4 regions of the Streptomyces glycanivorans genome follow, and region 4 is predicted to be linked to each of the others. Evidence: riboswitches for the same ligand, from Rfam matches in the RefSeq annotation. Region 4 holds a riboswitch; each other region holds the start of a gene.
What was found. Region 4 has a riboswitch for cyclic di-AMP ahead of P8A20_RS32520 (C40 family peptidase). Riboswitches for the same ligand answer to the same signal wherever they lie in the genome.
Positions count from the first base shown of each region.

Region 1: linked by a shared signal. The riboswitch ahead of P8A20_RS13925 (C40 family peptidase) and the one ahead of P8A20_RS32520 (C40 family peptidase) in region 4 are both predicted to bind cyclic di-AMP.
Region 2: linked by a shared signal. The riboswitch ahead of P8A20_RS16860 (M23 family metallopeptidase) and the one ahead of P8A20_RS32520 (C40 family peptidase) in region 4 are both predicted to bind cyclic di-AMP.
Region 3: linked by a shared signal. The riboswitch ahead of P8A20_RS03350 (M23 family metallopeptidase) and the one ahead of P8A20_RS32520 (C40 family peptidase) in region 4 are both predicted to bind cyclic di-AMP.

Region 1 covers NZ_CP120983.1:3,263,561-3,269,166, reverse strand. Annotated here, with positions in the region: gene P8A20_RS13935 (C40 family peptidase) at 1-1,071, opposite strand; gene P8A20_RS13930 (hypothetical protein) at 1,430-1,783, shown strand; gene P8A20_RS13925 (C40 family peptidase) at 1,873-3,024, opposite strand; cyclic di-AMP (ydaO/yuaA leader) riboswitch at 3,023-3,182, opposite strand; gene pcrA (DNA helicase PcrA) at 3,440-5,606, shown strand, end outside.
Region 2 covers NZ_CP120983.1:3,857,331-3,862,936, reverse strand. Annotated here, with positions in the region: tRNA gene P8A20_RS16875 (tRNA-Met) at 233-306, shown strand; gene P8A20_RS16870 (MerR family transcriptional regulator) at 421-1,167, shown strand; gene P8A20_RS16865 (PP2C family protein-serine/threonine phosphatase) at 1,300-2,457, shown strand; cyclic di-AMP (ydaO/yuaA leader) riboswitch at 2,691-2,843, shown strand; gene P8A20_RS16860 (M23 family metallopeptidase) at 2,855-3,901, shown strand; gene P8A20_RS16855 (aldo/keto reductase) at 4,149-5,093, shown strand; gene P8A20_RS16850 (PrsW family intramembrane metalloprotease) at 5,173-5,606, opposite strand, start outside.
Region 3 covers NZ_CP120983.1:734,117-739,722, reverse strand. Annotated here, with positions in the region: gene P8A20_RS03365 (helix-turn-helix domain-containing protein) at 1-5, shown strand, start outside; gene P8A20_RS03360 (DUF6126 family protein) at 98-271, shown strand; gene P8A20_RS03355 (tyrosine-protein phosphatase) at 281-1,105, opposite strand; cyclic di-AMP (ydaO/yuaA leader) riboswitch at 1,519-1,679, shown strand; gene P8A20_RS03350 (M23 family metallopeptidase) at 1,683-2,585, shown strand; gene P8A20_RS03345 (SGNH/GDSL hydrolase family protein) at 2,749-3,576, shown strand; gene P8A20_RS03340 (STM4011 family radical SAM protein) at 3,646-4,650, opposite strand; gene P8A20_RS03335 (STM4012 family radical SAM protein) at 4,659-5,606, opposite strand, start outside.
Region 4 covers NZ_CP120983.1:7,322,352-7,327,957, reverse strand. Annotated here, with positions in the region: gene P8A20_RS32530 (ATP-dependent Clp protease proteolytic subunit) at 4-639, shown strand; gene P8A20_RS32525 (hypothetical protein) at 647-955, shown strand; cyclic di-AMP (ydaO/yuaA leader) riboswitch at 1,390-1,468, shown strand; gene P8A20_RS32520 (C40 family peptidase) at 1,497-1,967, shown strand; gene P8A20_RS32510 (ATP-binding protein) at 2,251-2,682, opposite strand; gene P8A20_RS32505 (helix-turn-helix domain-containing protein) at 2,916-3,869, shown strand; gene P8A20_RS32500 (DUF397 domain-containing protein) at 3,806-4,012, shown strand; gene P8A20_RS32495 (8-amino-7-oxononanoate synthase) at 4,005-5,153, opposite strand; gene bioB (biotin synthase BioB) at 5,298-5,606, shown strand, end outside.

The DNA.
Region 1 (5,606 bases), 4.1 Mb from region 4:
CTAGGCGACGCGGGTCGCTCCGGCGAAAGGCATTTCGGAGACCGACGCGATGCGTACGGGCGCACCCGGGCGCGGGGCGTGGATCATCTGCCCGCCGCCGATGTACAGCCCGACATGGGTGACCCCGGGATAGAAGAACACCAGGTCACCGGGCGCCAGTTCGGAACGCGAGACGTGCCGGCCCGCGTTGATCTGCGTGTACGTCGTGCGGGGGAGCGAGATGCCCGCCGCGCGCCAGGCCGCCTGGGTGAGTCCGGAGCAGTCGAAGGAGGCGGGCCCGGTGGCCCCCCAGACGTACGGCTTGCCGAGAGCCCCGTACGCGAAGTCGACGGCCTGGGCGGCGCGGGCGTTGGGGGCGGACACGGAGCCGCGCGGGGTGCTCCGGTCGGCCCGGACGGCGCCACCGCCGTGCGCGGCGTCGGCCGAGCGCTCGTAGGCGGCGCGCTGGTCGGCGGTGAGGGTGGCCAGGAGCTTGCGCGCACCGGCGAGCTTGGTGCGGACGGCGTCCTTCTGCTTCTTCAGCTCGGCCCGGCGGGAGGTCAGGACCGCCAGCTCGTCCTGGGCCCGTGCGCGGAGCCGGGCGATGTCGCCGATCTGCCTGCGCACGCCGTTGATCGCACCGGCCTGGCGGTCGCCCGCACGGTCCTCGAAGGAGGCGCGCTCCAGATACTCGTCCGGGTCCGACGAGAGGGCCAGCCGCACGGCCGGGTCGATCCCGGCGCTGCGGTACTGGGCGGTCGCGTAGGAGCCGAGGGCGTCGCGTGCGGTGTTGAGGCGCTCGGTCCTGCGGGCGGCCTCGTCACGCAGGGCGTCCAGGGACTTCTCGGAGGCCGTGGACTGCTCCTTCGCACCGTTGTACTTCTCGGTGGCCACCTCGGCGTCGTGGTAGAGCCGGTCGACCTCGGCCCTCACCTGCGCCGTGGTGAGCTGGGGGTCCGCCTGCGCGGCGCCTTCGAGAGCGGTCGCCGTCGCCGCACCGGCGAGAGCGAGGGTTGCCGCGGTGCGGGCGGCAGGTCCGGTGAACAGACGCTGCCCGGGCTTGCGGTGAGCGGCTTTGCGATCGGCGGCCACGGGGGTGGTGCGTCCTTCCGTTCGACTGCCCGGCGGTGGGTGCCGCGGGCCCGCCAGGAATCCGGCGTCGGGCCACCACAGGGGGGAGTGGCCCGCCGCCGGATTCCTGGCGGGGTGACCGGGAGTGCCGCCCGGTACGGGGGCGGCGATGGAGATCCGGTCACCTGTGAGGGACGCTAAACCCGGCACGGAGGGAAGAGGTGTAATGACAGCTATTGCCCTCATGTGCTGTTTCGTTTCCGTCGGATGACAGGAAAATTCAACCGGAGTCCGGCAATTCGCGCAGACCAGGGGGCAACTCATCGGTAAGTCGTACCTGGCCGAAGAGTGGTGATATGGCCGCGGTTAGGCTGCGGCCATGGACGTACTCATCAATGTCTTCGTGGCCTTGCACATCATCGGTATCGCCTCCCTGCTGGGTGGTTTCCTGACCCAGATGAAGGCCATGGGGGCGGGCGAGGCCCGTTTCGTCCCGGCCATGCTGCACGGTGCGCTCACCATGCTCGTCACGGGCGTCGCCCTGGTCGGGCTCGACCAGGCCGACGACCGGAGCGTGAACAACATCAAGATCGGCGTGAAGCTGCTGGTCCTGATCGTGATCCTGGCGCTCGTCTACGTGAAGCGGGACGATGAGAAGGTGGACAAGGGCGCGTTCGCCGCGGTCGGCGGGCTGACCGTCGCCAACATCTTCATCGCCACGCTCTGGACCTGAGCGGCAGGCGGTCGTACGACGAAGGGCCCGGGGATCACCCCGGGCCCTTCGCCTTGTACGGGCGGCGTCCGCCGTGCGCGGGCAGGTCGCTATGCCGGGCGCACGCTGCCGTAGATCGGCATGTAGTAGATCGACTCCTCGCGGACGTTCGCGCCCGGCTTGGGCGCGTGGATCATCATGCCGTCGCCCTTGTAGATGCCGACGTGGCTGATGTCGTCGTAGAAGAAGACCAGGTCCCCCGGCCGCAGGTCCGCCGTGGCCACCCGGGTGCCGACCTCGACCTGGTCCCACGTGGTGCGCGGCAGATCGACGCCGGCCGCCTTCCAGGCGGCCTGGGTGAGCCCGGAGCAGTCGTAGGAGGACGGGCCCGTCGCCCCCCACACGTACGGCTTGCCGATCTGGGCGCGTGCGAAGGCCAGGACCTTCTCGGCCTTCGAGGCGTAACCGCTGTCGGAGCCCGTGCCGGAGCCCGTGCCGGACCCCGTGCCCGTGCCCGTCCCCGTCTTCGTGGCCTCGTCCGCGGCGGCCTTCTCCTTGTCGGCCTGCTGCCGGGCCAGCTCCTCGGCCTTGCGCTCGGCCTCCGCCTCCTTCTTGCGCTCCAGCTCCGCCAGCCGCGCCTTCTCCTCGGCGGTCAGCTTCGACAGCAGCGAGCGCGCCTCGGTGAGCTTCGTCTGCACCTGCTGCTTGCTGGTGCGCAGCGAGGCCTGCGACTCGGTGAGCGTCTCCAGGCTCTTCGTCGCCTCGGCCCGCTTGGCCGCCGCCTCCTTCTGCTGTGTGCGGAAGTCGGCGACCGCCTTCTGCTGCCGGCTGGTCATCCGGGCCATCAGCTGGTCCTGGTCGAAGTACGACTGCGGATCGTCCGCCAGGAAGAACGTCGCAGTCGGGGCGATCGAGCCGCCGCGGTACTGCGCGGCCGCGTAGTTGCCCAGCTCGCGGCGGGTCTCGTTGAGCTTGTCCGCCCGCTTCGCCGCGGCTTCCAGCAGCGCGTCGACCTTGGAGCGCTGCTCTGCCGAGGCGGTCTTCGCCTTGTTGTACTGCTGCGTCGCCGTACCGGCCTGCCGGTAGAGGTCGTCGACCTTCTTCTGCACTTCCTGGATGCTGGGCTTGGGCTCGGCGGGGGCAGCCGTCGCGCTCTGCGTGGAGAGCAGGGTGACGGAGGCGAGCGCCGCGGTCGTGAGACCTACGGCAGGGGTGGTGCGCACCCGGGTGCGGGGCTTGCGATGCGACGCCAAGGCCGGCATCTCCTTCCGTGGACCGCCTACCGGGTTAGCTGTCGGGTTCGGGCGGAACGGAAGGCTGCCCTACGGTCCGGCGGGACGGACCGATTCACCCCGGTGCTGCGTGTGGGTCCCCGGTTCCGGGCCCCTTCGGGGCGGTGCGGATTCGGCGGGGGTGCCCGTGCGGCGCGGTTCGCCTCAAGGGGGTACGGGGCACCCGTCGGAGCACGCTAGCCAACCCGTGGTGCCCTTGTGAAGGTTGATGTTCGATATGCCCGATACATTTTCGTGACCTTTTCCCGGCGATGGTCCGCGTGGCCGGATGTGACCCCGGAATCTCACGTTCCGTAGGCAGCCCGTTCCGTTCCGCTCCTGGTCCCGGACCGTTGTCGCCGTTGCGGCCCGGGCTGTCGGTGGGGCCGCCTAGACTCGTGAGGCGATGAGCAGCCTCTTTGACGACAGTTTCCTGACCGGCCTCCAGCAAGGGGAGGACGGCCCCCCGCCGCCCCCCGAGGAGCACGCACCCGAAGCGGTGCCGGAGGGCCTCTTCGAGGACGTCTTCGACACGCCTCCGCCGCCGCGCGACGCCTACTACCGCGACGGCGCCCCGCGCCCCGTCGTCGACTCAGCCGCGCTGCTCGACGGGCTGAACACGGAGCAGCGCGCCGCCGTCGTGCACGCCGGTTCCCCGCTGCTCATCGTGGCCGGCGCCGGCTCGGGCAAGACCCGGGTGCTCACCCACCGGATCGCCCATCTCCTGGCCGAGCGGGGGGTGCACCCCGGGCAGATCCTCGCGATCACCTTCACCAACAAGGCCGCCGGCGAGATGAAGGAGCGTGTCGAGGACCTCGTCGGCCCGCGCGCCAACGCCATGTGGGTCATGACGTTCCACAGCGCCTGTGTGCGGATCCTGCGCCGGGAGTCGAAGCGCCTGGGCTTCACCTCGTCGTTCTCGATCTACGACGCCGCCGACTCCAAGCGGCTGATGGCACTGGTCTGCCGCGATCTGGACCTCGACCCGAAGCGCTACCCGCCGAAGTCGTTCACGGCGAAGGTCTCGAACCTGAAGAACGAGCTGATCGACGAGGAGACCTTCGCCGGTCAGGCGGCCGACGGGTTCGAGAAGACGCTGGCGCAGGCCTACGCGCTCTACCAGGCGCGGCTGCGCGAGGCCAACGCCCTCGACTTCGACGACATCATCATGACGACGGTGCACCTGCTCCAGGCGTTCCCCGACGTCGCCGAGCACTACCGCCGCCGCTTCCGGCACGTCATGGTCGACGAGTACCAGGACACCAACCACGCGCAGTACACCCTCGTGCGCGAACTGGTGGGCCCGGCGGGCGAGGCCGACGCCCCGGGCGAACTGTGCGTCGTCGGTGACGCGGACCAGTCGATCTACGCCTTCCGCGGCGCGACCATCCGCAACATCCTCCAGTTCGAGGAGGACTATCCGGACGCGAAGACGATCATGCTGGAGCAGAACTACCGCTCCACGCAGACGATCCTTTCGGCGGCCAACGCCGTCATCGAGCGCAACGAGAGCCGTCGCCCCAAGAACCTCTGGACGAACGCGGGCACCGGCACCCGGATCACCGGCTACGTCGCCGACACCGAGCACGACGAGGCGCAGTTCGTCGCCGACGAGATCGACCGGCTGACGGACGCGGGCGACGCGAAGGCGGGCGACGTCGCCGTCTTCTACCGCACGAACGCCCAGTCCCGTGTCTTCGAAGAGATCTTCATCCGCGTCGGACTGCCCTACAAGGTCGTCGGCGGAGTGCGCTTCTACGAGCGCAAGGAGGTCAGGGACGTCCTGGCCTACCTCCGGGTGCTGTCCAACCCCGAGGACACCGTCCCGCTGCGCCGCATCCTCAACGTGCCCAAGCGCGGCATCGGGGACCGGGCCGAGGCGATGATCGACGCCCTCTCGATGCGCGAGAAGATCTCCTTCCCGCAGGCGCTGCGCCGCGTCGACGAGGCGTACGGCATGGCGGCCCGGTCGGCGAACGCCGTGAAGCGGTTCAACACGCTGATGGAGGAGCTCCGCACGATCGTGGAGTCCGGCGCCGGACCGGCGGTCGTCGTGGAGGCCGTCATGGAACGGACCGGCTACCTCGCCGAACTCCAGGCGTCCACCGACCCGCAGGACGAGACCCGAATCGAGAACCTCCAGGAGCTCGCCTCCGTCGCTCTCGAATTCGAGCAGGAACGGGCGGAGGAGGAGGGCGCGGGCACACTCGCCGAGTTCCTGGAGAAGGTCGCGCTCGTCGCCGACGCCGACCAGATCCCCGACGAGGACGAGGACGGCTCCGGCGTCGTCACGCTGATGACGCTGCACACGGCCAAGGGCCTCGAATTCCCCGTGGTGTTCCTGACGGGCATGGAGGACGGCGTCTTCCCGCACATGCGCGCCCTCGGACAGGTGAAGGAGCTGGAGGAGGAGCGCCGGCTCGCCTACGTGGGCATCACGCGTGCCCGCGAGCGCCTGTACCTGACCCGGGCGGCGATGCGGAGTGCGTGGGGCCAGCCCTCGTACAACCCGGCGTCGAGGTTCCTGGAGGAGATCCCGGACCAGCACCTGGAGTGGAAGCGCAAGGGTCCGA
Region 2 (5,606 bases), 3.5 Mb from region 4:
CGGAGCGCCGTGCGCCGGGGCGGACCAGGTCCTCCGGACGGCAGCACATGGAATTAGGGGTGCGGCAGTACCCTTGATCACGCCACTCCGCCTGCCAACTCCCCTTTACGCACGTCCTGTTGGAAAGAATGGCCGGTCAGGTCGACTTTCCGGTGATGAGGGGAGCGGGGGCGCGGCGGTCGTAAATGGTCGGAGCACCCTCCCGGATGGCGTAGAGTTGCAATCACAACGACGCGGGGTGGAGCAGCTCGGTAGCTCGCTGGGCTCATAACCCAGAGGTCGCAGGTTCAAATCCTGTCCCCGCTACTGAAGACAGAGGCCCGGATCCTTCCAAGGATCCGGGCCTCTGTCATGTGCCGCCACCGGGTCGGTGGTGACGGGCTTGACCTTGACGCTGCGTGAAGATCTAGCGTTTCCGGCATGGAGTGGTCCATACAGGAAATCGCCCGGCGGGCCGGCACCACGAGCCGGACCCTGCGGCACTACGGAGACGTCGGTCTTCTCGTGCCGAGCCGTAAGGGCGCCAACGGCTACCGCTATTACGACCAGGAGGCCCTGGTCCGGCTCCAGCGCATCCTGCTGCTGCGGGAGCTGGGGCTCCCTCTGCCCGCGATCAAGGACGTGCTGGAAGGGCAGCGGGACACCGCGGCGGCTCTCCGGACCCATCTGCGTCTGCTGGAGCAGGAGCGGGAGCGCATCGGGCGGCAGATCGCCTCGGTGCGGACCACTCTGCGCAGGACCGAGGAAGGGGAGGACCTCATGGCCGAGGAAGTGTTCGACGGTTTCGACCACACGGCGTACGAGGAGGAGGTCACCGAACGCTGGGGCCGGGAGGCGTACGAGCGGAGCGGCCGGTGGTGGCGTGGGCTGAGCGAGGCCGAACGCGTCCGCTTCCAGGGCGTGCACGAGGACATCGCCCGGGACTACGGGGCGGCCAGGGCCGCCGGCCTGGAGCCCGGCGGCGAGGAGGCGCAGGACATCGCGCGGCGGCACTGCGCGTGGCTGTCGGCGACGGCCGAGGTCACCCGCGCGTATGTGACCGGGCTCGGGGAGATGTACGTCGCCGATCCCCGCTTCGGGAGGAACTACGATCGCCACGGGGACGGAACCGCCGTCTTCGTACGGGATGCACTGACGATCCACGCGCAGCACCGGCTCTCCGACTGACCCCCGGAGGCGGGGCTCCGGCGCGCTCCTCCCTTCGGCCCACGACGGGCCGCCGTCCGGCGCGGCTCCGGGCGGCGGGGGCGGGGCGCGATACCGTCCGCAGCCGTGGGTGGACCGGGCAGGAGTGCACAGGTGGGGAAGCGGGACGGGCGGCGAGGGGGCGTGGGCGGGGTTTCCCGTTCCCGGCGGCTCGTGCGCGCCCTGCCCGCCGTGATGATCTGTGTCGGGGTGGCCTTCGACGTCGGGACGCCGACCGAGGTCACCGCGGTACCGCTGTTCGCCGCGGCTTCGTTGGTCGCCGCCCCCTTCTTCTCGCTGGCCGGCACCGTCCGGGTCGCGGTGGCCGCGATCCTGGTGGTGCTCGCCATCCGGTTGTCGGACGGGGCGATCCTCAGGGTCGTGTCGATCACCGACCTGCTCACCCTGGTGACCGTCGGCGCCCTCGCCGTCCTCATCAACCGCGTCGTGCGCCGGGGTACCGAACAGCTGGCCTCGGCCAGGGTCATCGCGGAGACCGCGATGCGCGCGGTGCTGCCGAAGCCCGAGGACCGGATCGGCGGACTCCTGGTCGCGGCGCGGTACGAGGCCGCCCAGGCGGACGAGTTCGTCGGCGGTGACCTGTTCGCCGTCGCGGACACGCCGCACGGGGTGCGCCTGGTCGTGGGGGACGTGCGGGGCAAGGGGCTGGACGCCGTGGCGGCTGTGGCGGTCGTGATCGGGGCGTTCCGGGAGGCCGCCGAGCAGGAGAGGTCGCTGGAGGGGGTCGCCCAGCGGCTGGAGCGGGCTCTGGCCCGGGAGGGGTCGCGGCGGGGCGGGCTCGACTCCATGGAAGGGTTCGTCACCGCAGTCCTGGCGGAGATCCCGGTCGGCTCGGACACGCTGAAGGTCATCAACCGCGGGCATCCCGAGCCGCTCGTGCTGCACCCCGACGGCGTGCTCGACGTGCTGGCACCGACCGCGCCCGCCCTCCCGCTCGGGATGGGGCTCGGCACGTGGCCCGACCGGTCCGACGAGTGGACGCTGCCGGCCGGGGCGATGTTCCTGGCGTTCACCGACGGGCTCTCCGAGGCGCGGGACATGACAGGAGTCTTCTACGACCCGGCGGACCGGCTCCGAGGCCGGCTCTTCCCGGGGCCCGAGGAGCTGCTGTCCGCGCTCACCGACGACGTACGGCTGCACACGGGGGGCCGGTCGACGGACGACCTGGCGCTCCTCGCGGTCGCGCGTCCGGCGAGGGGGCAGCAGGAGCGCCGGACCACCGTGAAGATCGTGCGGCGGGACCGTGAATGAGCGGTTGCGACCGTCGGTAGTCGAAGGGCTCCGCTCCGCATAACATTTGACGCACCGTCAGAAATTGGCAGCTGGATTACGGGCGCTCAACTTGCCGGTTTACGCCCGATTGAGCCCTGTAAGTCCAGGCCAGAGGCGTGAACGATCTGTGGGAACAGCTTGGAATCGGACCCGGGTGTCTATTAACGTTCGATAACGCAGCGCGGTTGTACCTGCCGTCGCAAGAGGCGGCACCGTGCGCAGCGCCGAATTCCGCAAGGGAACCGGGGAACCACCTACATGGGGTGAATCGGACACCTGTGTCTCGTGAGAGACGGAGGGGTCCGTAGGAGACCTTCCTGCTCCGAACCCGTCAGCTAACCCGGTAGGCGAGAAGGAAGGAAAGGAGTGCGCCCACGTGGCGTCCAACCAGCCTGCCCCCGAGGCCCCGTCACCCTTCAGGACCGACAGCTTCGGCGACGACGGCAGGACTTGGGAGGAATGGAATCCCACCGAGGAGTCCATCCGTCCCGTACGCGGTCGGCATCGCGTCGCCAAGCAGCGCGGCCTCGCCCGTAGCTCCACCGTCCTCGGCGTCGGTGTCATAGCGGCCGTCGGTGCGGGCGGCATGGCCACCGCGCAGAGCAAGCCGCCGGTCTCCATCTCTCTTCCCGATTCCATCGCGGACAATCTCCCTGACGCCAAGTCCCTTCCCGGCGTGGGCGCGTTCATGTCCGGCGACTCCGACTCGGACTCGGACCACGAGACGGTCGCCGCGTCCTCCCCCCTCACCACGGCGGGCATCACCGCGGCCGAGGCCGAAGGGGGCGCCACCGACGCGGGTGAGGCGCTGCGCGCCCGCATCCTCCAGCAGGCCGAGCAGCAGCAGGCCGGAGCCGACGCCGAGGCCAAGGCCGCGCAGGAGAAGGCGGCGGCCGAGGCGGCCGCGGCCCAGGCGGCGAAGCAGCAGAGCGCGGCGGAGGCCGAGGCCGTCGCGAAGAAGAAGGCGGCGGAAGAGGCGGCGAAGAAGAAGGCGGAGGCAGAGCGCCTGGCCAAGCTCGCCGCCAGCTACGCCGTCCCGACCTCGTCGTACTACATCAGCTCGACCTTCGGTCAGGCCGGTTCGATGTGGTCCTCCGGCTACCACACCGGGCTGGACTTCGCGGCTCCGACCGGGACCCCGGTCAAGGCCGTGCACAGCGGCACGGTGAAGTCGGCCGGCTACTCCGGTTCGTACGGTTACCGCACGGTCCTGGAGCTCGACGACGGCACCGAGGTCTGGTACTGCCACCAGTCCTCGATGGACGTGGTCGCAGGACAGAAGGTCACCACCGGTCAGACCATCGGCCGTGTCGGCGCCACCGGCAATGTGACGGGCGCCCACCTGCACCTGGAGGTCCACACCGCGGACGGCGCGGGCATCGACCCGATGGCGTGGCTCCGGGGCAAGGGCCTCACGATCTGATCCCCCGCGCCGGCTACCGGCGCAGCAGAACCCCGGCGGCCCTGACGCACGACCCCCCGACGTCAGGGCCGTCGGCCTGTCCGGGACCGCGGGACGGGCCGGGCGGGGGGCGTGCCAGTAGGGGCGGGCCGGGAGCGGCGGTCATCGGCGGCCGGGAGAAGGTGGTCCCCGGTGGCCGGGAGCAGGCGGCCCCCGGGGGCGGCGGCGGAGCGGAATAGTTGGCTCCGCCCGTTGGTTGTCCCTCGGCATGACGTCTTTGCGCCCGCTCGGTTCTTCGAGCCTTCAGGTCTTTCCCCTCGCTCTCGGCGGCAACGTCTTCGGCTGGACGGCCGACGAGGAGCGGACGTTCGCCGTCCTCGACGCGTACGTCGCGGCCGGCGGCAACTTCATCGACACCGCCGACTCCTACTCGGCCTGGATCCCGGGCAACGAGGGCGGTGAGTCGGAGACCCTCATCGGCAAGTGGCTGGCGTCCCGTTCCCGCCGCGACGACGTCGTCATCGCCACCAAGGTCGGCGCGCACCCTTCGTACAAGGGGCTCTCGCCCACCACGATCAAGGCGGCGGCCGAGGCGTCCCTGCGCCGGCTCGGCACCGACCACATCGACCTGTACTACACGCACTTCGACGACGAGAGCGTCCCCGTCGAGGAGATCATCACGGCGCTCGACCAGCTGGTGAAGGCGGGGACGGTGCGTGAGATCGCCGCCTCCAACATCAGTCCCGAACGGCTCCGGGCCTCCCTGGACTTCTCCGAGCGCGAGGGCCTGGCCCGTTACGTCGCGCTGCAGCCGCACTACAACCTCGTCTCGCGAGACACCTACGAGGGCCCCCTCCAGGACACGGCGGCGGCCGCCGGCCTCGCCGCGGTCCCGTACTTCTCGCTCGCCGCGGGCTTCCTCACCGGAAAGTACCGGCCGGGGGCGACCGTCGAGAGTGCGCGGGCCGAGGGCGCCGGCAAGCACCTGGAGACCGAGCGCGGCCGTAAGGTGCTCGCGGCGCTCGACAGGATCGCCCAGGAACACGACGCCGAGATCGCCACGGTCGCCCTCGCGTGGCTGGCCTCCCGGCCGACCGTGACCGCTCCGATCGCCTCCGCGCGCACGGTCGAACAGCTGCCCGCGCTGGTGGCGGTGGACGGTCTCCGGCTGAGTGAGCAGGAGCTCGCGGAGCTGACCGGGGCGTCCGCCTGAACCCACCCGCGCGGACGTCCCCAGGGGTGTCCGTGACGTCCCGCCGGAGAACCGTGCGGGACTGCTGCGTGGACGTCCCCTAGGCGGGCGGCGGGGTCCGCCGCCCGCCGTCCTCCGTGTACGGGTTGTGGCCGCCGTAGTGCCGGTGCGGTGCGGGGAGCCGGTGCGGGGGCGGGCCGCCGTAGGGGTACTGGCGGGGGAACGGGGGCGGCACGGGCGGCCGGTGGGCGCGCAGCCGGCCCGTCGCGTGGGCGGCGTACGTGAGGGCCGGACCCGCGATCTCCCGACGCTGCCAGAGGTGGTGCAGCAACTCCTGCTCGCGCAGGGCGAAGTCATGGCCCGCTCCGTCGTGGCGTGCCCTCCGGCGCAGCATGGCCAGGGACGTCGCGAACGACTCGTACTCGGCGACGGCGCGGGCCGCGGCCTTGCCCCGGGCGCGGTCCGGGTGGCTGTTCCAGTGCCTGGCCATGTCACGGGCCATGCCCCGCGCCCGCATCGAGGCCAGGGCGAGCG
Region 3 (5,606 bases), 6.6 Mb from region 4:
TCTGATCCGGCGAGCCCCACGCCGTGCGACACCTTCGTCACGCGGACCGCAACCCCGACCGACACCCCGGCCCGGCAGGCCGGGAGAGAGGACTGACATGTCCGATTCGGAGCACTACGACCCCCTCACCCCGCGCCGGCCGAAGAGCGCGGACACCCAGGAGCGGCGGATGCCCCGTGGTGTCGTGATCCGGCTCTTCGCCTATCTGGTGGCCGGACACGTCGTCGCGGCCTTCCTCTTCCTCCTCTTCACGGTCGCCGGAAAGGGCTGAGCCTCGGGCTCACGCGTCCTCGACGAGCCGCTCGCGCAGCTTCGCGCGGGTCTCCGGGCTGATCTTCAGCCCATCGAGGAGGTAGCGGTCGGTGCTGCCCCAGACCTCCTCGATGGTCGAGAACGCCGCGGCCAGGTATTCGGCCTCTGCTCCGAAGAGCGGGTCGAGCAGTTCCATCACCTCGTCGGACATCCCCACCGGCGAGGTGTCGCTGCGCCGGACCTTGTAGCGGCGGTGCGCGTCGTTCGACTTGAGGTAGTCGGCCTCGATCGCCTCCTTCTCGACACCGACCGCCAGCAGCGCGACCGCGATCGAGAGGCCCGCGCGGTCCTTGCCCGCCGCGCAGTGCATCAGTGCCGGCACGCTGTCCTCCGCCAGCGCGTGGAGCACGCGGCTGTGTTCGGCGGTGCGGTCCTTGATGATCGAGCGGTACGAGGCGACCATCCGCTCCGTGCCCTTGCCGTCCGCCAGGATCGAGCGCAACTGCTGGATGTTCCCGTCGCGCACCAGCCGCCAGAACTCGGCGCCGTCGGCCGGGTCCGAAAGAGGAATGCTGACATTCCGGACGCCCGGCAGCTCCACGTCGAGGCCGTCCAGCTTGTGGTCGGCGGCATTGCGGAAATCGAAGATGGTGTGCAGGCCGAGCCCGGCGAGGAACGAGGCGTCGGCCTCGGTGGCGTTCGCGAGGTGACCGCTGCGGTAGAGCCGCCCGTGGCGCACGGTGCGGCCGTCCACGGTCGGAAGCCCGCCGACATCGCGGAAGTTGCGGACGCCGGTCAGGGCGACGTCCTTGGGTCCGTGGCCGGCCGGCGGGACCTCTGGCAGCTGCGTCACAAGGGCTCCTGGAGTGTCGGGCGTCGGCGCCGCTCGCCGACGGGGGCACGCTCGCGACGATACGACATGGCTGCATCAGGCAACCGTCTCGGTCATGGAGGCGGCGGGTCATCGGGCGGGAGGAGCGGCGACATGTCCGTATTGCTGCATTTAATAGAACATGCCCTGCTTGTAAGGGAGATGAGGTGAGGCGGGTGAGCGGGATCATATCCGTGACGGTGTGTGGTGAACGTGCCGATGGGTATTCCGGACCCCGCGCGGAAAGCCAAGATCCGTAATCCACGGAGTGTGACGGGAATTCCGCGACGGAAATGAAGCGTGGATTCCGGTTCGCAATCGGCGGCTTGTTCGCAGCATCCCGGCTCGCTTACGGTCACCATCAATCCGGACGGAACGCCTAATCCTGCCGCCGCCCGGAATCCGCACCGACTCACGTGTGGCAGGAGCGGGGGAACCAGGTAGGCCGCCGTCCGGAGCGATCCGGCACGGCTTGGGGTCAAGTCGCACTTAGTGCGGCCGGGCATCTCCAGTCCGAACCCGACAGCTCACCTCGCAGGCGCCGGAGAGGAAATCCCCCATGCCCGCAAAAGGCAAGCACCGTCGTACGAAGACCGGCCCGATCTCCCGAGGCGTCCTTGCCGCGGGGACCGGTGGCGCCGTTCTCGCCCTCCCGCTGATCGGCGCCACCGGCGCCCACGCCGCCGAGCAGGCGGCTCCGGCCAAGTCCGTCGCGGCCCAGAGCGCTCCCGCCTCGGCGGCGAAGAGCTCCCCGAAGACCTACTCCGTGGTCTCCGGTGACTACCTGGCCAAGATCGCTGCCGACCACGAGGTCAAGGGCGGCTGGCAGAAGCTGTACAAGGACAACCGTGACGTCGTCGGCGAGAACCCGAGCCTGATCCTCCCGGGCATGAAGCTGACGCTCGGCGCCAAGGCGTCCGGCTCCTCGGAGGCCGCACCCTCCAAGGCAGCCCCGTCGACGGCGAAGAAGTCCGCCCCGGCCGAGAAGGCTCCGGCCCCGGCCCAGGAGGCCGCCGCGAAGACCGCCGACTCCAGCGCGTCGGAGAGCACCGCCTCCGGCTGGACCACTCCGGTCGAGAACCCCAACGTCACCACCCAGTACCGCGCCTCCGGCGCCAGCTGGTCCAGCGGCTACCACACCGGCTCCGACTTCCAGGCGGCCTCCGGCACCAGCGTCCGGTCCATCGGCGATGGCACCGTGGTGTCCGCCGGCTGGAGCGGCTCGTACGGCAACGAGGTCGTCATCCAGCACAGCGACGGGATGTACTCGCAGTACGCCCACCTGTCCTCGCTCGAGGTCTCGACCGGCCAGACCGTCACCGGCGGCCAGCAGATCGGCCTCTCCGGCTCCACCGGCAACTCCACCGGCCCGCACCTCCACTTCGAGGTCCGGACCGGTCCGAGCTACGGCTCGGACGTCGACCCGATCGCCTACCTGCGCTCGCACGGCGTGTCCGTCTGAGGCACACCACCTGAGGGTCGAGGAGAGGGGCGGTGCGCCGGGGCGCACCGCCCCTCTCCTTATTCCTGCTTTACCAAAAACTGACCGGGTGGTCTTTCTCACCAACCGTCAACCCCTTATTACGGTCGCGTAGGTCACATTCGAAGGTGCAAGATAAGCCCTTGTGGCAGACGATTCGAGAAACAACAGACGAGGCATCATCGGGTCGTACGCGGCGATCGGCGACAGCTTCACCGAGGGCGTCGGAGACCCCGGCCCCGGCGGGACCCTCGTCGGCTGGGCGGACCGGTTCGCGGTCCTCCTCGCGGACCAGCTCCCGGTCCCCGATGCGATGGTCGGGCCCGTGGACGACCCGCACGGGAATTTCCGGTACGCCAATCTCGCCGTACGCGGACGCCTCCTCGACCAGATAGTCGAGGAACAGGTCCCCCGCGCCAAGGAGCTGGCACCTGATCTGGTGAGCTTCTGCGCGGGCGGCAACGACATCCTCCGTCCCGGTTCCGACCCGGACGACGTGGCCGAACGCTTCGAGCGTGCGGTGGCCGACCTGACGCAATCGGTCGGTACCGTCTTGGTCACCACCGGCTTCGACACCCGTGGCATCCCTGTCCTCAAGCACCTGCGGGGCAAGATCGCCATGTACACCGCGCACGTCCGGTCGATCGCCGACCGTTACGACTGCCCGGTCCTGGACCTGTGGTCCCTGCGGTCCGTGCAGGACAGGCGGGCCTGGGACAACGACCGGCTGCACCTCTCGGCGGAGGGACACACCCGGGTCGCGCTGCGCGCCGCCCAGGTCCTCGGCCTCGACGTGCCGGCCGACCCCGACCAGGTGTGGCCCCCGCAGGCTCAGCGCGGGACGCTGGAGGTGCGGCGGGACGACATCCAGTGGGCGCGGGAGTACCTGGTCCCGTGGATCGGCCGCAGGCTGCGCGGGGAGTCCTCGGGTGACCACGTCGAGGCCAAGCGCCCCGACCTGCTGCCGCTCTGACCGCGCGGAACCCGGCGCCTCGTCGGACTCCGCCGACCCTCCGGGGCTGTCGGACCCCGACGCTTCCCGTCAGCGGCCGACGAACGGGAGCAGACTCCGGGACGGGCCTGGTGACACGGGTCCGTCCGGAGCGGCTGCCGGCACCGGTCCGGCGGGTGAGGGCGTGCAGACGGGCACCAGTGCAGGGCGCGCGAGCACCTGTGCCGGGTCCGCGAGCACCCGCGCCGGGTCCGCGGGTATCCGCTCCAGCACTCCGCCCGCGAAGACGTCGTACAACGGCAGCGTCTCCAGGTGCACATAGCCGATGTGGCAGTCGCACACATCGAGCGGGCAGCCGCGCGGGCCGAGCGCGTCCCGGTAGCTGCCGTCGTAGAGATTGCCCAGCTCGGCACGGACGAAGTGGCAGCGGCGCACCGTCCCGTCACCGTCCACGGACACGACCGACTCGCCGGTCCGGCAGGGCAGCCCGGCGGAGCGGTGCGGGTGCCTGCTGTACGGGAACAGCGGGTCCAGGGCCGTCCAGCGGTCCGCCTGCTCGTCCGTATAGGTGTGCCCCTCGGCGGCGTTGACCCAGAGATACACCTCGGGCGGCAGCGCCGAACGCAGACGCCGGGCCTCCTCTAGGTGTTCGTCGAGACCGACGATCCCGACGCTGTGACGCACCCCGAGGGCCGTGAGCTCCCGGCACCGGGCGAGGAACCGCTCGTACGGCGTCTGACCGGGATGGTAGGTGCACCACAGGGCGACCTTGTCGCGGTCCGCCTCGGCCAGCCAGCCGGTGCGGCAGCTGAGGTTGGTCTGGATGGCGACCCGGCTGACATGGGGCAGCCGGGACATCTCGACGAGCGCCCTCCTGTACCAGGACCGCACCAGGCCCTCCCCCCAGGGGGTGAACAGCACGGACAGCCGGCCACCGGTCCGTGCGGCGGCCCACGCGGTGAACCGCTCCAGGGCCGCCCGGTCATTCCGCAACTGCTCCCCGGTGTCGCGCCGCTTGGCGAACGGGCAGTAGGGGCAGTCGTAGTCGCACGAGGCCAGCGGACCCCGGTAGAGAACGGTCAGGTCCGTGTTCATGGGACGGCTCACTTCGCCTCGTAGGCGGCCATCGCGGCCCGGACCGCCGGGGAGAACAGCTCAGGGCCGAGCGCGTCGGAGTGGGCCAGGCCCTCGGGGGAGAGACGCAGCAGGTCAGGAGCCGCTGAACGTCCGGCCACCGAGTGGCCGGACGCCGAGCCGCCGGACGCCGAATCGTCCAGCCAGCCGCGAGCCGCGAACAGCTCCAGCTCGGCGGGGAAGTCCTCGTACGGGTCCGACCCGAAGCGCTCGCGGTATTCGGCGGAGCGCATGCCCTCGGCCTGGAGCAGTGACTGCAGGAGGTGGCGTCGGCGCGCCTCGCAGCCGTCGACGTAGCGGCCGACCTCCGCCCGGGAGAAGTCCGTGGTGGTGGTGAAGCCGTCGATGATGCCCCGTATCTCGCGCATCTCCACCGCGTAGTCGAAGGAGTAGTGCAAGGAGGAGGTGTACGAGCGTGCCCCGCAGCCGAGCCCGATCATGCCGTCGGTCTGGCAGGCGTAGTCGTCGGGACCTGCGGGCGGGGCGTCCACGCGGCGGAACATCCGCATCGACACCTGCTCGTATCCATGGGCCAGGAGATGATCACGGCCCGCGCGGTACAGCCGCAGCCGTTGTTCGTCCCAGGCGGCGTCCGGCCCGTCCGCTCCCGTCCCCAGCCGCCCGAGGCCGGTCAGCGGGCGTACGTACAACGGGTAGAGGTACAGCTCCTCCGGGCTCCAGGCCAGGGCGGCGTCCAGCGAGGTGCGCCAGGTGTCCTCGGTCTGTCCCTCGATGCCGTAGATCAGGTCGATGTTGAGGACCGGGATGCGGGCCTCACGGATCCGGCCGAGTGCCGCCTCCACCTCGGAGCGGTGCTGCGGACGGACCGCGGCCCTGGCCTCCGCGTCGACGAAGCTCTGCACGCCGATGCTGATCCGGGTGGTGCCCCGATCGGCGAGGACGGCGAGACGGTCCGC
Region 4 (5,606 bases):
GCCATGTTCCGTCCCGCCGCCCGCTACGTTCTGCCCGAGTTCACCGAGCGCACCGCCCACGGAACCCGGAACACGGATCCGTACGCGAAGCTGCTGTCCGAGCGGATCGTCTTCCTCGGTACGCCTGTCGACGACACCGCGGCGACCGACCTCGTCGCCCAGTTCATGTATCTGGAGCACGCGGACCCGGACCGGCCGCTTTCCCTGTACATCAACTCGCCCGGGGGCTCGTTCCACGCGATGACGGCGATCTACGACACCATTCAGTTCCTCGCCTGCGAGGTGGAGACCTTCTGTCTCGGGCAGGCGGGGGCGGCCGCCGCCGTGCTCCTCGCCGCCGGCTCACCGGGACGCCGACATGCCCTGCCTGGCGCCCGGGTACTCATCCAGCAACCCGTTCTGGACGAGCCGGTGCAGGGCCAGCTGTCCGATCTCGACATCCGAGCCCGCGAGTTGACGCGCGAGCGCGAGCTGCTCACGGCCATGCTGGCCCGCCACACGGGTCGTTCCACGGGCCGGATCGCCGCCGACATCGAACGGGACACCATCCTCGACGCCGAGGCCGCCCTGGCGTACGGACTGGTGGACCACGTCGTGGAGAACCGCACGCCGCCCCAGCCGCCGCACTCGTCGAGGTGAACGCCCGATGCTCCCACCCCAGTTCCCGCAGCTTCCCGCACTGACCCGCGCCGAGGCCGAGTTCATCGACTGCTATCTGGAGGTGCTCGACCAGGTCGGGCGCATCAATCCCGCCCGGGGCAGCGACACCTACGGAGCGCTGCGGGCGGCCCAGGCCCTCGCGTCGCGGGCGGTGGCCTTACGGGACGCACTCGTGCTGATGCATGAGCGGGGTGAGTCGCAGATCCATGCGGACACCCTGGCCAGGGCGTTGCGACTGCTGGACGGAGAGCGCCGGGCGGGCCGGGTGGCCCTGCCTCAGGAGCCGTCGAGTTGACCGTGTTCACCACCGACTCGCCGATCACACCGGCCCTTTCGGCACACGTGTACGACACGCCCGGCAGGCCGATGAGTTTCCCTCGCTCGATCGGCGTAGAAGGTCCCCCGCCCGAGGGACAGCCCAACTTGCGCATCCGACGCGGACACTGAACGTAATACGTCGTTCCACCGCTGGTACACGGCTGGTCAGGTCCGGCCGCCGCGGCTCCGCGCACGCGGCGTCCACTCGATCGGATCAGTCGTGACGACTCTCACATACCGCCACTTCAGACAGGAAATCCGGCGGCGCGTAGGTAAAGATCCCTGGGACGACAAGCCCCCGCCGCCGCGGCGGGGCGGTCCGGGCGGACGCCGAGTCCTGCCGCCGTCCGGATGCCTGGTCGACAGGAGTGGATCGGCAGGAGTGGAGGACCCGAGCACAACGGGCCGGCCGGAGATCCGGACGGCCCTCGGGGTGAAGCCGCTGCACGCGGCCGGGCAACTTCGCCAGCCCGAACCCGACAGGTCATCCTTCACAGGCGGCTGACGAAGGGTTGCGCATGACTGCGCAGGTTCATGTCCCGTCTCTGTTCGCCCGGGTCGGTACGGCCTCGGTTCTGACCTTCGCCGTAGGCACCACCGTGCTGGCCCCGGGCTTCGTGGACGAAGCCGAGGCCGCCACCCACTCGACGAAGGCACTCAAGATCGCCGCCTCGAAGAAGGGTGCCCCTTACAGATGGGGAGCCACGGGCCCCTCCCGGTTCGACTGCTCAGGGCTCACGCTCTATTCGTTCAAGAAGGCCGGAAAAAAACTCCCCCGCACGGCGCAGCAGCAGTACAACAAGACCCGCCATATCTCCAGGTCGCAGCGGAAACGCGGCGACCTGGTCTTCTTCCACGCGGGCCGCAGCGTGTACCACGTCGGGATCTACGCCGGCAGCGGGAAGATCTGGCACTCGCCCAAGGCCGGGGCCGTGGTCCGGCTGGAAAAGATCTGGTCCGGGAACGTCTGGTACGGGAGGGTCCGCTGACACTCCTCCCCAGCAGGTTCGGCGCAGCAGGGGACCGGTCACCAGCACGAGCCCCGACGCGGTGAGTGCCGTGCCGCTGCCGCCCTTGATCGCACGGGCGGTACGCGGCCGGCGCAGCCGACGGCCGCAGCCGGGCCGCGTCCGGATGTCCGCGCCGGTCGGCGTGGTCCTCGGCCTGTCGGTGGTGCCGGAGGTGGTCGTCGGCGATGTCTCCGTCACCGCCCGCCGTCCGACGCCCGGCCTCCGCCGGGTGAGACCTCTCCCGGTCACGCGTGCGACAGCGTCACGCCTGCGCGGGAACCGGCCAGGGAAGGGCGATCGACACGGTCTTCCCCCCGTCCGGGGTGGGGCTGACGCCGAGCCTGCCGCCGTGCTCCTTCGCCAGGGCCCGGATGATCGCCATGCCGCGCCCGTTGTCCTGCCGCACCGCGGCGGGCAGCCGTTGGGGCCGGCGAGGGTGGCTGTCCGTCACACCCAGGTAGAACTCGACGTCCCGGTCGAGCCGGAGATCGACGGTGAAGGTGGGCGACTGCCCGAAGGTGTGCTGGACGGCGTTGGTGGCGAGTTCCGAGACGATCAGCCGGATGGTGTCGGCGGTGTCGCCGTCCTCGGCCAGGCCCCAGTCCGTGACCACTTGGGCCACATATCTCCGCGCCGCGGAGACCGAGACCGGATCGCTCGGCAGAGTGACGGTTGCTTCCTGATGGTCTGCCATGGCGACGCCGTCCCTTTCCCACCCGACCGGCCCACGGCCGGCCTGGATTGTGCCTCGCGCCAGACTGCCACCGTTGCCGCCCTCCATGACGGCGATCCACCAAGATATGCATATATCTATCGCCCAATACGGTGAACTCCGCCGCCCGGGCCGTGTGCGGACGCGACACTTGCCCCTTTCCGGGCCGGCCCCCGCTTGGGTACGGCCCTCCGTGACAACGGGAGGAGGCCGTCATGCGGAACGGCCCTGCTGTACGCCGTCGCAAGCTCGGGGAGGAACTGCGCGCTCTTCGCCACACATCGGGACTCACGAGCCGGGACGCCGCCGCACTGCTCGGCTGGCACCAGTCGAAGGTGAGCCGGATCGAGACGGGGGCGAGCGGGGTGACACCGGGTGACGTGACCCGGCTGATGGAAGCGTACGGCGTGGACGACCGGCAGTTGCGTTCCCTGCTCCGGACGCTCGCCGGCTCCGCGGGGGGCGGCGGGAACGGGTGGTGGCACGCCTACCGTGGGCTCATCCCGCCCCAGTACCGCGACTTCATCAGCCTGGAGTCGCAGGCCTTCGCCGCGCGCACGCTGGAGACCTCGGTGGTCCCGGGACTGCTGCAGACCGCCGACTACGCGCGGGCAGTGACCCGGTCCTCACTGGACGGGCTGCCGCCCGCCCAGCTCGATTCGCTGGTCGAGGTCAGGCTCGCCCGGCAGAACGTCCTCCACTCGCCCCGGCCGCTGCGGCTGAGCGTCGTGATCGACGAAGCGGTACTGCGGCGGAGCGTCGGCGGGCCCGGGGTGATGGAGGGACAGCTGCGCCATCTGACGGAAGTGGCTCAATTCCCGCACGTGATGCTCCAGTTACTGCCATTTTCCGCGGGGAGCTATATCGGCCTCACCGGGCCGTTCGTTATCTTCTCTTTTTCGACCACTTTCGATCTGGATGTGATCGTTCTCGATCACTTGACGAGCAGTCTCTACCTGGAGCGGAGAGAAGACCTTGAGGCGTACAGCTCGGCCTTCCGCACGATGCAGGAGCACGCGCTGTCGCCGGAGCATTCGCTGGACCTCATCGCCGCTCTGAGCCGCGGCGATCAGGCGGAACCTTCAGACTGCCCGAGGGGGGCACGATGTCCGACCGTCCCGTACAGCCCGCACCGAGGTGGCGGCGCAGCAGCCGCAGCACCGGGATGAACAACTGCGTGGAAGCCGCGTCGCTCGGCGACGCCCGTCTCGCCGTGAGGGATTCCAAGAACACGTCGATGCCCGCGCTTCGCTTCTCGGCGACGGCATGGACGTCGTTCGTGGCCGGACTGCGCGACCACCCGGTCAGCTGACCGGCAGCGGCGCCGTCGTCAGGATCGTGTCCACGGCCGCTCCGATCTGCTCCTGGGTCAGGTCGGCACGGGCGGTCAGCCTCAGCCGCGAGATCCCGTCGGGCACCGAAGGCGGCCGGAAGCACCCCACGGCGAGCCCCGCCGCACGGCAGTCGGCGGCCCAGCGCACCGCCGACTCGGCCGAGGGAGCACGGACCGACACGACGGCGGCGTCGGGACGCACGGCGGTCAGGCCGGCCGCCACCAGCCGTCCGTGCAGTTCCAGGGCGACCTCCCCTGCCCTCTCCGCGCGTTCGGGTTCGCGGCGCAGCAGACGCAGCGCGCCCAGGGCCGCTCCGGCGGCCGCCGGTGCGAGTCCGGTGTCGAAGATGAACGTACGGGCCGTGTTGACCAGGTGACGGATGACCCGGGCTGGGCCGAGGACCGCTCCGCCCTGGCTGCCGAGCGACTTGGAGAGCGTGAGAGTGGCCACGATTCCCTCGCCGCCTGCGAGCCCGGCGGCCGCGAGCGCCCCGCGCCCGCCCTCGCCCAGCACCCCGAGTCCGTGCGCGTCGTCGACCACGAGGGGCGCACCCGCTTCGCGGCAGACACCGGCGAGTCCGGCGAGCGGGGCGGCGTCGCCGTCCACCGAGAAGACGGAGTCGGTCACGGCCAGCGCCCGCCCGCCGTGCGTCCGGAGCGCCTTCCGTACGGCCTCGGGGTCCGCGTGCGGTACGACGGCGGTGGCGGCCCGGGAGAGCCGGCAGCCGTCCACGATCGAGGCGTGGTTGCCCGCGTCGGAGACGATCAGCGAGTCGTGTCCGGTCAGCGCCGTGAGTGCGGCGAGGTTCGCCGCGTAGCCGGAGGAGAACACCAGGGCGGCCTCGAACCCGCAGAAGGCGGCCAGTTCGTGTTCGAGTGCGGCGTGCAGCGCGGTGGACCCGGTGACGAGCCGCGACCCGGTGGCACCCGCGCCCCAGGTCCGTGCCGCCGCCGCTGCCGCTGCTGTCACTTCGGGGTTGCGGCTCAGCCCCAGGTAGTCGTTGCTGGCGAGGTCCAGCAGTTCCGTCTCCGCGGCCCGGGGGCGCAGCGTCCGGACGAGTCCGGCGGCGGCTCGGCGCCGGGCCTCGTCGTCGATCCAGTCGAAGGGGGCGTAGGACATGAGCGGGTCCCTTTTTGTAGGCAGCTCACAGACCTTAGCCGGGTGCGCAACCGGCCAGGGTGTGGCAATACACACAGCATCGACCGGACGTACTGTCCGGTTCCTCCTTGGCCGATGGCGGTGCCGTACGTCAGGATCAAGGCCATGGACCTGCTGAACACGCTGGTGGACAAAGGGCTGCGGCGCGAACTGCCGACCCGGGACGAAGCGCTCGCCGTACTGGCGACCTCCGACGACGAACTGCTCGACGTGGTGGCCGCGGCCGGAAAGGTGCGCCGCCAGTGGTTCGGCCGGCGCGTCAAACTCAACTACCTGGTGAACCTGAAGTCCGGGCTCTGCCCCGAGGACTGCTCGTACTGCTCGCAGCGTCTCGGCTCCAAGGCCGAGATCCTCAAGTACACCTGGCTGAAGCCCGACGAGGCGCGGAAGGCCGCCGCCGCGGGCGTGGCCGGC